DNA from 2 places in the Streptomyces sp. NPDC037242 genome. Region 1 is predicted to be linked to the other one. Evidence: predicted binding sites of a transcription regulator. Region 1 holds the regulator's gene; the other holds the start of a gene.

The links. The regulator HrcA, encoded in region 1, represses chaperone genes, less so after heat shock. The targets are predictions, from matches to a motif close to TTNGCACTCNGNNNNNCNGAGTGCNAA.
Region 2: the regulator HrcA is predicted to act here: its motif matches at 5,308-5,334, upstream of groES (co-chaperone GroES).

What each region holds. Positions count from the first base shown of each region.
Region 1 is NZ_JBVJUY010000005.1:149,060-156,190, reverse strand. Features, by position in the region: gene ACZ7GJ_RS08855 (nitronate monooxygenase) at 1-769, opposite strand, end outside; gene dnaJ (molecular chaperone DnaJ) at 948-2,084, opposite strand; gene hrcA (heat-inducible transcriptional repressor HrcA) at 2,085-3,101, opposite strand; gene ACZ7GJ_RS08840 (MBL fold metallo-hydrolase) at 3,249-3,980, shown strand; gene ACZ7GJ_RS08835 (DUF3097 domain-containing protein) at 4,009-4,818, shown strand; gene hemW (radical SAM family heme chaperone HemW) at 4,847-6,079, opposite strand; gene ACZ7GJ_RS08825 (AMP-dependent synthetase/ligase) at 6,147-7,131, opposite strand, start outside.
Region 2 is NZ_JBVJUY010000009.1:3,737-10,867, reverse strand. Features, by position in the region: gene ACZ7GJ_RS13060 (LysR family transcriptional regulator) at 1-666, opposite strand, end outside; gene ACZ7GJ_RS13055 (MOSC domain-containing protein) at 755-1,435, shown strand; gene ACZ7GJ_RS13050 (SDR family NAD(P)-dependent oxidoreductase) at 1,500-2,273, shown strand; gene ACZ7GJ_RS13045 (ester cyclase) at 2,361-3,050, shown strand; gene groL (chaperonin GroEL) at 3,118-4,746, opposite strand; gene groES (co-chaperone GroES) at 4,856-5,164, opposite strand; gene ACZ7GJ_RS13030 (hypothetical protein) at 5,423-5,818, shown strand; gene ACZ7GJ_RS13025 (response regulator transcription factor) at 5,909-6,616, shown strand; gene ACZ7GJ_RS13020 (sensor histidine kinase) at 6,609-7,131, shown strand, end outside.

The DNA of each region.
Region 1 (7,131 bases):
TCTTGTGCAGCGGGTCCGCACCGGACTCCGGGCACGCCAGGAACGCCGTGCCGAGCTGCGCCGCCTCGGCGCCCGCCGCGAGCAGCGCGGCGATCTGCGAGCCGCGCATCAGTCCGCCGGCGGCGATGAGCGGGAGGCCCACGGCTTCCCGTACCTGGGCCACCAGCGCGAGCAGGCCGACGCTCGCCGTGCCGTCGGCCTGGGGGTCGTCGCGGTGGGTCCCCTGGTGGCCGCCGGCCTCGGTGCCCTGGACGCAGAGCGCGTCGGCGCCCGCCGCCTGTGCGGCGCGGGCCTCCTCGACCGAGGTCACGGTGACGACCGTGTACGTACCGACCTTGCGCAGGCAGTCGAAGGCTGCGGGCGGGGGGCAGCCGAAGGTGAAGGAGACCACCGGGACGGGGTCCTCGATGAGGATGGCGAGTTTGGCGTCGTATCCATCGTCGCTGGTGCCGAGGATCTCCTCCTCGGCGAGGGAGATCGAGTACCAGCTGGCCTCTCCGGCGAGCTGCCCGCGGTACGCCTCCACGGCGGCCGGGTCGACGTAACCGGTCTGCGGCATGAAGAGGTTGACGCCGAACGGGCGCCGGGTGAGCGCGCGCAGCTGTTTGATCTCCTGGTACATGCCGTCGGCGGTCTTGTAGCCGCCGGCGAGGAAGCCCAGCCCGCCCGCCTCGCACACGGCGGCGGCGAGCGGAGGGCAGGAGGCGCCGCCTGCCATGGGAGCCTGCACGATCGGATACGGGGAGAGACCGTTCGGTGCGGAGGACATGGTCTGCATCGTGCCATGTCCCGCTCACGGGACCGAATCACGGCATTCGCCTGGCATAGTCCGCTTACCTCCGGTCTTGAGGGAAGCCCGAGGGGAGCCCCGTGGAGGCACGGAGGAAGCACGAAGCCCGGTCCGGGGGGATCCCCGGACCGGGCTCGTACGTGTTCTCGCGGGCCGGTCAGCGGCCGTTGAACGCGTCCTTCAGACGGCTGAACAGACCCTGCTGGCCGGGCGCGAACTGGCCCGTCGGCCGCTCCTCGCCGCGCAGCTTCGCGAGCTGGCGCAGCAGGTCCTCCTGCTGGGGGTCCAGCTTTCCGGGGGTGGTGACCTCGACGTGGACGATGAGGTCGCCCCGGCCGCCGCCGCGCAGGTGCGTGACACCGCGCCCGTGCAGCGGGATCGCCTGCCCGGACTGGGTCCCGGGCCGGATGTCGATCTCCTCCAGGCCGTCCAGCGTCTCCAGCGGACACTTGGTGCCCAGGGCCGCGGCCGTCATGGGGATGGTGACGGTGCAGTGCAGGTCGTCCCCGCGCCGCTGGAAGGTCGGGTGCGGCAGCTCGTGGATCTCGACGTACAGGTCGCCGGCGGGGCCGCCGCCGGGGCCGACCTCGCCCTCGCCCGCGAGCTGGATGCGGGTGCCGTTCTCGACGCCCGCGGGGATCTTGACCGTCAGGCTGCGGCGGGAGCGGACCCGGCCGTCGCCCGCGCACTCGGGGCACGGGGTGGGGACGACGGTGCCGAAGCCCTGGCACTGGGGGCAGGGGCGCGAGGTCATGACCTGGCCCAGGAAGGACCGGGTGACCTGCGAGACCTCACCGCGGCCGCGGCACATGTCACACGTCTGCGCCGAGGTGCCGGGGGCGGCACCCTCGCCGGAGCAGGTGGTGCAGACGACGGCCGTGTCGACCTGGATGTCCTTGGTGGTGCCGAAGGCGGCCTCGTCCAGTTCCAGGTCGAGGCGGATCATGGCGTCCTGGCCGCGGCGGGTGCGCGAGCGCGGTCCGCGCTGCGAGGCCTGGCCGAAGAAGGCGTCCATGATGTCGGAGAAGTTGCCGAAGCCACCCGCTCCGAAGCCGCCCGCGCCGCCGCCGCCCGAGGAGGACAGCGGGTCGCCGCCGAGGTCGTAGACCTGCTTCTTCTGCGGGTCCGAGAGCACCTCGTAGGCCGCGTTGATCTCCTTGAAGCGCTCCTGCGTCTTCGGGTCCGGATTCACATCCGGGTGGAGTTCACGCGCGAGGCGGCGGAAGGCCTTCTTGATCTCGTCCTGCGATGCGTCGCGGCGCACGCCGAGTACGGCGTAGTAGTCCGTGGCCACTTACGACTCCGCCAGGATCTGTCCGACGTAACGTGCCACTGCGCGTACCGCTCCCATCGTTCCGGGGTAGTCCATGCGGGTCGGTCCGACCACGCCGAGTTTGGCGACTGCTTCGCCGCCCGAACCGTAGCCGACCGAGACGACCGACGTGGAGTTCAGTCCCTCGTAGGCATTCTCATGCCCGATCCGTACGGCCATTCCCGACTCATTGGCCTCGCCCAGCAGCTTGAGGAGCACGACCTGCTCCTCCAGCGCTTCGAGCACCGGCCTGATCGTCAGGGGAAAATCGTGTCCGAAGCGGGTGAGATTGGCGGTTCCACCGATCATCAGCCGTTCTTCGGCTTCCTCCACGAGCGTTTCGAGGAGGGTGGCGAGGACGGCCTTGACCGTCGCCCTGTCCTCCGCCTCGAACGACTCCGGGAGGTCCTGCACCAGCGGCGGCACGTCCGTGAACCGGCGGCCGACGACCCGGCTGTTGAGCCGCGCCCGCAGATCGGCGAGCGACTGCTCGCCGAAGGGGGTCTGGCAGTCGACCAGCCGCTGCTCGACCCGGCCGGTGTCCGTGATCAGCACGAGCATCAGGCGCGCGGGTGCGAGCGAGAGCAGCTCGACGTGCCGGACCGTGGAGCGGGTCAGGCTCGGGTACTGGACGACGGCGACCTGCCGGGTCAGCTGCGCGAGCAGCCGTACGGTGCGGCCGACCACGTCGTCGAGGTCGACCGCGCCGTCGAGGAAGTTCTGGATGGCGCGGCGCTCGGGCGACGACAGGGGCTTGACGCCCGCCAGCTTGTCGACGAAGAGCCGGTAGCCCTTGTCGGTGGGGATCCGGCCGGCGCTGGTGTGGGGCTGGGCGATGTAGCCCTCCTCCTCCAGCACGGCCATGTCGTTGCGCACGGTCGCGGGCGACACGCCGAGCCGGTGGCGCTCGGTGAGCGCTTTGGAGCCGACCGGCTCCTCCGTCCCGACGTAGTCCTGGACGATGGCGCGCAGCACTTCGAGTCTGCGTTCGCTGAGCATCGCGCGCACACCTCCAGCTGTGGTCCGTTGCCGTGTGAAGCTCGGTCGTTGGCACTCTGGGCGTTCGAGTGCCAGAGATCCCCCGCTCAGTGTACGGCCGGGTAGTCAGACCCTGGCAAGGGTGGCCCGTCACGGTAGCGTCGCGGCATGGACGTGCATTGGGAAGAGGCGGGCTGGGAACGGCTGACCGGACGGGCCGGACGGCGCCGTCTCCCGGTGTGGGACTGCACGGTGGGGCTGGTGGTGGGGGACGAGTCGGTACTCCTGATCGACCCCGGATCGTCCGTGCGGGAGGGCTCGCAGGTGCGGGCCGAGGCGGAGCTGCTGACCGGTCGGCGCGTGACCCATATCGCATTCACCCACGGACATTTCGACCACGTGATGGGCGGGGCCGCCTTCGCGGGGGCCGAGTTCTACGGGCCGGTCGGCCTGGACGCCCTGCTGTCGAGCGGCCACGGCCGCGACGAGCTGCGGGCGGACGCGGTACGCCACGGGCTGGCGCCGGACCTGGCCGCCGAGGCCGCGGACCTGCTGGTGGCCCCGGGGCACCTGGTCTCGGGCGAGTGGACGCTGGAGCTCGGCGGGGTGCAGGTGCTGCTCGCGAACGTGGGCCCCGGCCACACCCGCCACGATCTCGCGGTGTTCGTCCCGGGCTCCCGGGAGGTGGTGTTCTGCGGGGACCTGGCGGAGGAGTCGGGCGAGCCCTCGGCGGGCCCCGACGCGGTGCCCGGGCAGTGGCCCGCGGCCCTGGACCGGCTGCTGTCGCTGGGCGGGGACGACGCGCTGTACGTGCCGGGTCACGGAGCGGTGGTCACCGCGGCTTTTGTCCGTGCGCAACGCGACACACTGGCACAGCGGTTCGGCGTGTCGGAGGCGTGAGCGCGGCGCCTCTCCTACCCTCGGCCGGATGCGCGAGTACTCCCCCGACCTGACCCCGCAGTGGAAGCGCCCCAAGGCCGTGCCCGAGGTGGCCGCCGAGCCCGACCTGGTGGTCGAGGTGGCGGGTACGGACTTCTGCGGCGCGGTGGTGGCGTGCGAGGCCGGCACGGTGACCCTGGAGGACCGCTTCGGCAAGCGGCGGGTGTTCCCGCTGGAGCCGCGGGGCTTCCTGCTGGACGGCGCGGTGGTGACGCTGACGCGCCCGCCGCGGGGCCCGGCCGCCCCGGCCCGCACGGCCTCGGGGTCGATCGCCGTCCCGGGGGCGCGGGCCCGGGTGGCGAGGGCGGGCCGGATCTACGTCGAGGGCCGCCACGACGCCGAGCTGGTGGAGCGGGTCTGGGGCGACGACCTGCGGATCGAGGGCGTGGTGGTGGAGTACCTGGAGGGCATCGACGACCTCCCGGCCATCGTGGCCGACTTCGCCCCGGCCGCGGACGCCCGGCTGGGCATCCTGGTGGACCACCTGGTGCCGGGCTCGAAGGAATCGCGCATCGCGGCCTCGGTGACCTCGCCGCACGTGCTGGTGGCGGGCCACCCGTACGTGGACGTCTGGCAGGCGGTGAAGCCGTCCGCGCTGGGCATCGGGGCCTGGCCGGTGGTCCCCCGCGGCCAGGACTGGAAGACGGGCATCTGCCGCGCCCTGGGCTGGCCGGAGAACACGGGCGCCGCGTGGCAGCACATCCTGTCCCGCGTGACGTCCTACAAGGACCTGGAACCGACCCTCCTGGGCCGCGTGGAGGAGCTGATCGACTTCGTCACGGTCGACGGCCCCGCCTGACCGCGGCCCCGCACCCCGGGGCGGGGGATCAGTCCACCAGGTCCCGGACCACCGCGTCGGCCAGCAGGCGCCCGCGCAGGGTCAGCACGGCGCGTCCCGCCTCGTACGGGCCCGCCTCCAGCAGGCCGTCCGCCAGGGCCCGGCGGGACGCCGCCAGGCCGGCCGGGGCCAGCAGGGACAGCGGTACGCCGTCCACCAGCCGCAGCTCCAGCAGGATCCGCTCCACGCGCCGGTCCTCCTGCGACAGGAGCTCCCGCCCGGCGCCGGGGGACCGCCCCTCCGCGAGCGCGGCGGCGTACGCGCCGGGGTGCTTCACGTTCCACCAGCGCACCCCGCCGACGTGCGAGTGCGCCCCCGGGCCGGCGCCCCACCAGTCGGCGCCGCGCCAGTACAGCTCGTTGTGCAGGCAGCGCCCGGCCTCGTTCACGGCCCAGTTCGACACCTCGTACCAGGAGTACCCGGCCTCGGCCATCACCGAGTCCGCGATCAGGTACCGGTCCGCGTGCACGTCGTCGTCCGTCATCGGGACCTCGCCGCGGCGGATCCGCCGGGCCAGCTGGGTGCCCTCCTCGACGATCAGGGCGTAGGCGCTGATGTGGTCGGGCCCCGCGCCCAGCGCGGCGGACAGCGACGCGCGCCAGTCCTCGTCCGACTCCCCCGGCGTCCCGTAGATCAGGTCCAGGTTCACGTGCTCGAAGCCCGCCGCCCGGGCCTCCGCGACGCACGCCTCGGGCCGCCCGGGCGTGTGCGTGCGGTCCAGCACCTTCAGGACGTGCTGCTTCGCGCTCTGCATGCCGAAGGAGATCCGGTTGAAGCCGCCGGCCCGCAGCTCGGCGAGGTACTGCGGGTTCACGGACTCCGGGTTGGCCTCGGTGGTGACCTCGGCGTCCTCCGCGAGACCGAACTCGTCCCGGATGGCCGCGAGCATGCGTACGAGGTCCGCGGCCGGCAGCAGCGTCGGCGTACCGCCGCCCACGAAGACCGTCCGTACGGCCCTCGGGTCGTCGCCGAGCACCTTGCGGGCCAGGCGGACCTCGTCGATCAGGGTGTCGGCGTAGTTCTCCCGCGAGGCGAGCACGCCGCCCGTGCCGCGCAGCTCGGTCGCCGTGTAGGTGTTGAAGTCGCAGTACCCGCAGCGCGTGGCGCAGTACGGGACGTGCAGGTAGAAGCCGAGCGGCCGCTCCCCGGCTCCCGCCAGGGCATGCGACGGCAGCGAGCCGTCTTCGGGCATGGGTTCACCGTCGGGCAGTGCGGAAGGCATGCGCCCATTGTCCCGCACTGCCCCATGGTCGTTTACGCCCCTGGCCTGGCCCCGGGCCAGACAGCCCCTAGGCCTCCCGCGAGCCCTCGTACATCTCCTCGATGAGGTGCTTGAACTCACGCTCGACGACCGGGCGCTTCAGCTTCAGGCTCGGGGTGAGGTCCCCGTGCTCGACGTCGAGGTCGCGCGGGAGCAGCCGGAACTTCTTGACCGTCTGCCACTTCTGCAGGCCCTCGTTCAGGGTCTGGACGTACGTCTCGATCATGCGGTTGGTCTCCGGCGCGGCCAGCACCTGGGCGTACGTCTTGCCCTCCAGCCCGACCTCGGCGGCCCAGGTGAGGATGGACGGCTCGTCGAGGGCGATCAGGGCCGAGCAGAAGTTCCGGTCGGCGCCGTGCACGACGATGGTCGACACGTACGGGCAGATCGCCTTGAACTGGCCCTCGATCTCCGCCGGGGCGACGTACTTGCCGTTCGAGGTCTTGATCAGGTCCTTCTTGCGGTCGGTGATCCGCAGGTAGCCGTCGGGCGACAGCTCGCCGATGTCACCGGTGTGCAGCCAGCCGTCGGACTCCAGGACCTCGGCGGTCTTCTCCGGCTGCTGGTGGTAGCCCTGCATGATGCCGGGGCCGCGCAGCAGGACCTCGCCGTCGTCGGCGATGCGGACCTCGGTGCCGGGGAGCGGCTTGCCGACGGTGCCGGTGCGGTAGGCCTCGCCCGGGTTGACGAAGGAGGCCGCGCTGGACTCCGTCAGGCCGTAGCCCTCCAGGATGTGGATGCCGGCTCCGGAGAAGAAGTAGCCGATCTCGGGCGCCAGGGCGGAGGCGCCGGATACGGCGGCGCGCAGGTTGCCGCCGAAGGCCTCGCGGAGCTTGGAGTAGACCAGCGTGTCGGCGATCTTGTGCTTGGTGGCGAGGCCGAAGGGCGCGGTCGCCCGGCCGGTGCGGCGGAAGTTGTCCTGGGTGACCTTGGCGTACTCGCGGGCGACGCCGACCGACCACTGGAAGATCTTGTACTTGGCGCCGCCGCCGGCCCGGGCCTTGGCCGCGACT
Region 2 (7,131 bases), on a different contig from region 1:
GAAACCGACCCCCTCGCACACCTCCACCAAGTGGCGGCGGCACCGCGGGCAGCCCGCGATCCAGGGCTCGTCCGCCAGCTCCGCCATGCCCACCCGCCCGGCACCGGCCAGCCGGTGGCCCTCGGGGACCAGCCCGACGAGCCGGTCGGTCAGCAGCGGCCGGACCACGAGGTCCTCCCACTCGGCCGCGGAGCCCCGCCCGTCGGCGTCCCCGCCGTACCGGAACGCCAGCGCCACGTCGCAGTCGCCCTCGCGGAGCATCTCCACCGAGCGCGGCGGCTCCGCCTCGACCAGCGAGATCCGGGTGCCCGGGTGCGCGGCGCGCATCGCCGCCAGCGCGGTCGGCACCAGGGTGGAGCTGCCGCTGGGGAAGGACACCAGCCGGACCCGGCCCGCGCGCAGCCCGGCGATGGCCGCGACCTCCTCCTCGGCGGCCGTGAGCCCGGCGAGGATCCCGGCGGCGTGCCGGACCAGCGCCTCACCTGCCTGGGTGAGGCGCATCTCGCGCCCGGTCCGGATCAGCAGCGGGGTGCCGGCCGACTGCTCCAGCGCCTTCATCTGCTGGGAGACGGCGGGCTGGGTGCAGCCGAGCTCGCGGGCGGCGGCGGAGAAGGACCCGGTCCCGGCGACAGCGCGCAGAACCCGGAGATGACGTGCCTCGATCACCCTGCGAGCATAAGGCCTACTTTGACTGGCGGGGAAATATCCCGATGCCACTTTGAGGCGGCTGGGCTAGCGTGGGGGCATGCCACCCATGCACCTCCTCTCCGTCAACCTCGGCCGGGCCACCGCCGTCGACTACACCGACGCCCCGAGCGGCCTGACCGGCATCGGCAAGCGGCCCGCGGCCGGTCCGGTCCGCGTCTTCGCCCCGGGCCCCAAGGGCGTCGGCGGGAGCGGGGTCGAGGGCGACGACATCTGCCACCTGCGCCACCACGGCGGCGAGCACCAGGCCGTGTACGCGTACGCCAGGGAGGACCTGGACTGGTGGGAGCGCGAACTGGACCGCGAGCTGGCCGGCGGGATCTTCGGGGAGAACCTCACCACCTCCGGCCTCGACGTGAGCGGCGCGCGGCTCGGCGAGCGCTGGCGCATCGGCCCGGACGTGGTCCTCGAAGTGGCTTCGGCCCGCATCCCCTGCCGGACCTTCCAGGGCGCGGTCGGCGAGAAGGCCTGGGTCAAGCGGTTCACGCAGGCCGCCCGCCCGGGCGCGTACCTGCGGGTGGTCGAAGGGGGTTCGGTCTCGGCCGGTGACGCCATCGAGGTGATCCACCGTCCGGAGCACGAGGTGACGGTGGAGTTCTGGTTCCGGGCCTTCACCACCGAGCGCGCGCTGCTCCCGCGCACACTGGCGGCGGGTGCGGCGATGGAGCCGGCGGCGCACGAGACCGTACGGGCGTACGTGGAGAAGTACGGTTCGCACGGCGGGAAGTAGCCGCGGGCGGCGCCGGTGGCGGGACACCGCGCCGGCCCGCCACCCGGGCGGCTAGGTTGCGCGTATGACGACTGCGTTGATTACGGGATCCACGGCGGGCATCGGCGCCGCCTTCGCCCGGCGGCTCGCCGCCCAGGGCCACAACCTCGTACTGGTGGCCCGGGACACCAAGCGGCTCGGCGAGCAGGCCACCGAACTGCATGACCGGCACGGCATCGAGGCCGAGGTACTGACCGCCGACCTCTCCTCCGACGAGGGCATCGCGGCGGTCGAGGCACGCCTCGGCGACCGCAAGCACCCGGTGGACCTGCTGGTCAACAACGCGGGCTTCGGGAACAAGGGCCGGTACCTGGAAGTCTCCATGGCCGACGAGCTGACCATGCTGAAGGTGCACATCGAGGCCGTGCTGAGGCTGACCTCGGCGGCCACGGAGTCCATGCGCTCGCGCGGGCGCGGCGGCGTCATCAACGTGGCGTCGGTGGCGGCCTTCGTACCGCGCGGTACGTACGGGGCGAGCAAGGCGTGGGTCGTGCAGTTCACGCAGGGCGCGGCCAAGGACCTGGGCGGGTCCGGGGTGCGGCTGATGGCGCTGTGCCCGGGCTTCGTGCGCACCGAGTTCCACCAGCGGGCGGGCATGGGCACGGACAACATCCCCGGCTGGATGTGGCTGGACGCCGACAAGCTGGTGGCCTCGGCACTGGCCGACCTGGCGCGCGGCAAGACGGTGTCGGTCCCGGACGCCCGGTACAAGGCGCTGATGGGCGTGGTGAAGCTGACGCCGCGCGGGCTGCTGGGCGGGGTGTCCTCGCGTACGGGCCGCAAGTACGGGCCTCAGTAGGCGCGCCACCCGATCCGCCAAATGGGCGAAATCTCCCTAAAATGGACACGTCTTTAGTGGACACGTCCATCCAGCCCGGGAGACGCCATGACATTCGTACAGATAATCGATTACAAGACCAGTCGGCAGGACGACCTCAACCAGCTGCTCGACCGGTACGTCTCGCAGAGCCAGGGCAAGCGCACCGTCACCCACAGCATCGTGGGCAAGGACCGCGAGAACGAGAACCACTACGTGGACGTGGTCGAATTCCCGTCGTACGAAGAGGCCATGAAGAACTCTCACCTCCCGGAGACGGACAAGATGTTCCAGGAGATGGTGGCGCTCTGCGACGGGATGCCCAGCTTCACCAACCTGGACGTCGTCCGGGACGAGCACCTCAACACGATGCTGGTGAACCGGATGTACGACGAGATCGCGATGAAGGGCGACATGTCCGTCATCCCCGAGATCTTCGCGACGGACTACCGCGACCACGACATCAGCAACCCCGAGGACAAGGTCGGGCCCGCCGGCATCCGCGAGGACGTGGAGGGGTGGCGGGGCGCCTTCGACTTCAGCTTCACGAAGGACGCCCAGATGGCACAGGACGACTACGTCACCACCCTGTGGACCTGGACCGGCAAGCACAAGGGCGAGTTCATGGGCGTCGCGCCGACCGGCAAGACCTGCACGATGACCGGCACGACGGTCTTCCGATGTGAGGACGGCATGATCAAGGAAGGCTGGTGGCACTACGACGCCATGGCCCTGATGCGCCAACTGGGCGCGATGTAGGCCCCGCACATACGGGAAGGCCCCGCTCCGCAGATGCGGAACGGGGCCTTCCCCATGCGTGGCGCGATCAGTGGCTGTGGCCGTGACCGTGGCCGTGGCCCGCGTCGGCCTCTTCCTCGGCCGGCTTCTCGACGACCAGGGTCTCGGTCGTGAGCAGCAGGGAGGCGATGGAAGCGGCGTTCTCCAGCGCGGAGCGGGTGACCTTGACCGGGTCGATGACGCCGGCCTTCACCAGGTCGCCGTACTCGCCGGTGGCGGCGTTGAAGCCCTGGCCCTTGTCGAGCTCGGCGACCTTCGAGGTGATGACGTAGCCCTCAAGACCGGCGTTCTCGGCGATCCAGCGCAGCGGCTCGACGGCGGCGCGGCGCACGACCGCGACACCGGTGGCCTCATCGCCGCTCAGGCCGAGGTTGCCCTCAAGGACCTTGACGGCGTGGACGAGCGCGGAGCCACCGCCGGAGACGATGCCCTCCTCGACCGCGGCGCGGGTCGCCGAGATGGCGTCCTCAAGGCGGTGCTTCTTCTCCTTGAGCTCCACCTCGGTGGCGGCGCCGACCTTGATGACGCAGACGCCGCCGGCGAGCTTCGCCAGGCGCTCCTGCAGCTTCTCGCGGTCCCAGTCCGAGTCCGTGGACTCGATCTCGGCCTTGATCTGGTTGACGCGACCGAGGACTTCCTCGTGGCTGCCGCCACCGTCGACGATGGTCGTGTCGTCCTTGGAGATCGTGACGCGGCGGGCGGAACCCAGTACGTCCAGACCGGCCTGGTCGAGCTTGAGGCCGACCTCCTCGGCGATGACGGTGGCACCGGTGAGGGTGGCCATGTCCTGGAGCATCGCCTTGCGGCGGTCGCCGAAGCCGGGGGCCTTGACGGCCACGGCGTTGAACGTGCCGCGGATCTTGTTGACGACGAGGGTGGAGAGCGCCTCGCCCTCGACGTCCTCGGCGATGATCAGCAGCGGGCGGGAGCCGCCGGCCTGGATGACCTTCTCCAGCAGCGGCAGGAGGTCCTGGATGGAGGAGATCTTGCCCTGGTTGATCAGGATGTACGGGTCGTCGAGGACGGCCTCCATACGCTCCTGGTCGGAGACCATGTACGGGGAGAGGTAGCCCTTGTCGAAGGCCATGCCCTCGGTGAACTCCAGCTCCAGGCCGAAGGTGTTGGACTCCTCGACGGTGATGACACCGTCCTTGCCGACCTTGTCCATCGCCTCGGCGATGAGCTCGCCGACCTGCTGGTCCTGCGCGGAGAGCGCGGCCACGGCGGCGATGTCGGACTTGTCCTCGATCGGGCGGGCCGTCGCGAGGAGCTCCTCGGAGACGGCCTTGACCGCGGCGTCGATGCCCTTCTTCAGGGCGGCCGGGGAAGCACCCGCGGCGACGTTGCGCAGACCCTCGCGGACCAGCGCCTGGGCCAGCACGGTGGCGGTGGTGGTGCCGTCACCCGCGATGTCGTTGGTCTTGGTCGCCACCTCCTTCACGAGCTGCGCGCCCAGGTTCTCGTACGGGTCGTCCAGCTCGACCTCGCGGGCGATGGTGACACCGTCGTTGGTGATGGTGGGGGCGCCGAACTTCTTGTCGATGACGACGTTGCGGCCCTTGGGGCCGATCGTCACCTTGACCGTGTCGGCAAGCTTGTTGACGCCGCGCTCAAGGGCACGACGGGCGTCCTCGTCGAACTTCAGAATCTTCGGCATGGAAGCGGTTCAGCCCTCTCGATAACTCGGGTTTAACGAACTGCGCCCCTCGCCGCCCGGCAATCAGCGGGGTGACCAGGGGCGCAGCTCAAAGCAGTGCTTAGGTGAATTACTTCTCGACGATCGCGAGCACGTCGCGAGCCGAGAGGACGAGGTACTCCTCGCCGCTGTACTTCACTTCGGTGCCGCCGTACTTGCTGTACAGCACGATGTCGCCGACGTTGACGTCCAGCGGGAGACGCTGGCCGTCCTCGAAGCGACCCGGACCGACCGCGAGGACGACGCCCTCCTGGGGCTTCTCCTTCGCGGTGTCCGGGATGACCAGGCCCGAGGCCGTGGTCTGCTCGGCGTCGAGCGGCTGGACCACAATGCGGTCCTCGAGCGGCTTGATGGCAACCTTGGAGCTGGCGGTCGTCACGATCCGACCTCCCCCTTCGGAGATCCGGGGTTAACTGTCTGAGGTGGCGACCAGGTCGATCCGTCGTCGCGGGTGCCGGACCTGCCTGTCGCTGTGTTGGCACTCACCGGGGGCGAGTGCCAGGTGCGAGACTATTCCGGTGATTAGCACTCGGTCAAGCGGAGTGCCAATTCACCGCCGTGGGCGTTGCGCGAACCGGCCCGCCCGGTCCGTGGAATCCGCACGCGCGAGCGACTCCGGCCCACTACTGCCCGCGCCATGACCAGGAAGAACTCCGGCCTTCGACGGGTGCACGCGATCCCGATCGCCGTCGGTCTCGCATGCGGGATCTGCGCGTTCCCGTTGGCCGTACCCAGGCTCGCGACCCGGCCGACGGGGGTGGACGGCACCTTCCGCGCGGAGCGGTGCACCTGGGAGAAGGTCTCGGCCGAAGACCTGGAGGCGGCGTGCACGGGGTCCTTCACCGCATCCGACGGGTCCTTCACGATCAGCCGGATCAGGGCGGAGGGCTGGTTCGAGACCCCGCCGACCGGACCGGTCGCCTCCCGGGTCAGCGGCCCGTCGGCCGACAAGGCCGTGCGCCCGGGCGCCGTCACCTCGCTGGCCCCATGGGCCCGGGCCTGCCGGCCCTCGCTTTCCCCGCACGGGCCCTGACCGCGGCCGGCCGCGACGTCCTGGCCCGCCGGCGTACGGGGCGCGGGGTCCCCGCCGCGGCAGTCGCGTCCGATATGTGACGCTTGAGCGATGCGCATCCTCGTGGTCGAAGACGAAGCCGGCCTCGCCGAATCCCTGCGGCGCGGCCTGGCCGCCGACGGCCACTGGGTCGAGGTCGCCCACGACGGCCACCGCGGCCTCGAACTCGCCCTCACCGGCGGCGCCTCCCCCGGAGCCGCCGGCGGACCGTACGACGTCGTCCTCCTCGACCTGATGCTCCCCGGTCTCACCGGCTACGAGATCTGCACCCGGATGCGCGCCCACGGCGACCGCACCCCCGTCCTGATGCTGACCGCCAAGGACGGCGAGTACGACGAGGCCGAGGGCCTGGACTGCGGCGCCGACGACTACCTCACCAAGCCGTTCTCCTTCGTCGTCCTCGCCGCCCGGATCCGCGCACTCGCCCGCCGCGCCGGCGCCCCCGAACGCGCCACCACCCTCCAGGCCGGCGACCTCGTCCTCGATCCCCGGGGCCGCCGCTGCCGCCGCGGCGCGCAGGACATCGAGCTGACCGCCCGCGAGCTCGGCGTACTCGCCTGCCTGATGGAGCAGCCCGGCCGGGCCGTCGCCAAGCAGGACATCCTCGACGTCGTCTGGGACACCCCGCACGGCATCGACCCCAACATCGTCGAGGTCTACGTCTCCTCGCTCCGCAAGAAGATCGACGCCCCCTTCGGCCGCCGCTCGATCCTCACCGTCCACGGCACCGGCTACCGGATGGCTCCCGACGGTGGTTAGGACCGTCCGTGCCCGCGCCGCCGCTGCCGCCGCCCTCGCGATGGCCGCCGTACTCGCCACCGGCGGGCTGTGGCTGTACACCCTGCTGCGCGCCAACCTCCTGGAGAACACCACGGGCCGCACCGAGCTCGCCGCCCGCAAGGTCGCCGCCCAGCTCGACGCCCGCGCCCTCCAGCCGGGTGGCCGGCTGCCCGTGCCCGAGAGCGGGGTGGACCTGGTCCTCGTACGGGACGGGCAGGGGCGCACCGTCAACAGCACGGCGGGCACGGCGGGCACCGCCAAGGACTCCCCCGACTTCGGCGAGCTGCGCCCCGGCGCCGGGACGGACTCCCGGTCGGCGGTCCTGCCGCCCGAGCGCCCCGGCGCCGAACGGCGCGTGGTCGTCGTGGTCGAGGCCCCCGGTCCGCCGGGGGCGCACGACCCGCACTTCGTGTACGCGATGACCGTGCTCGGCGACGTCGACGACGCGACCCGCGCGGCCGCCGTCGGCCTGCTCGCCGGCTCACCCCCGCTGA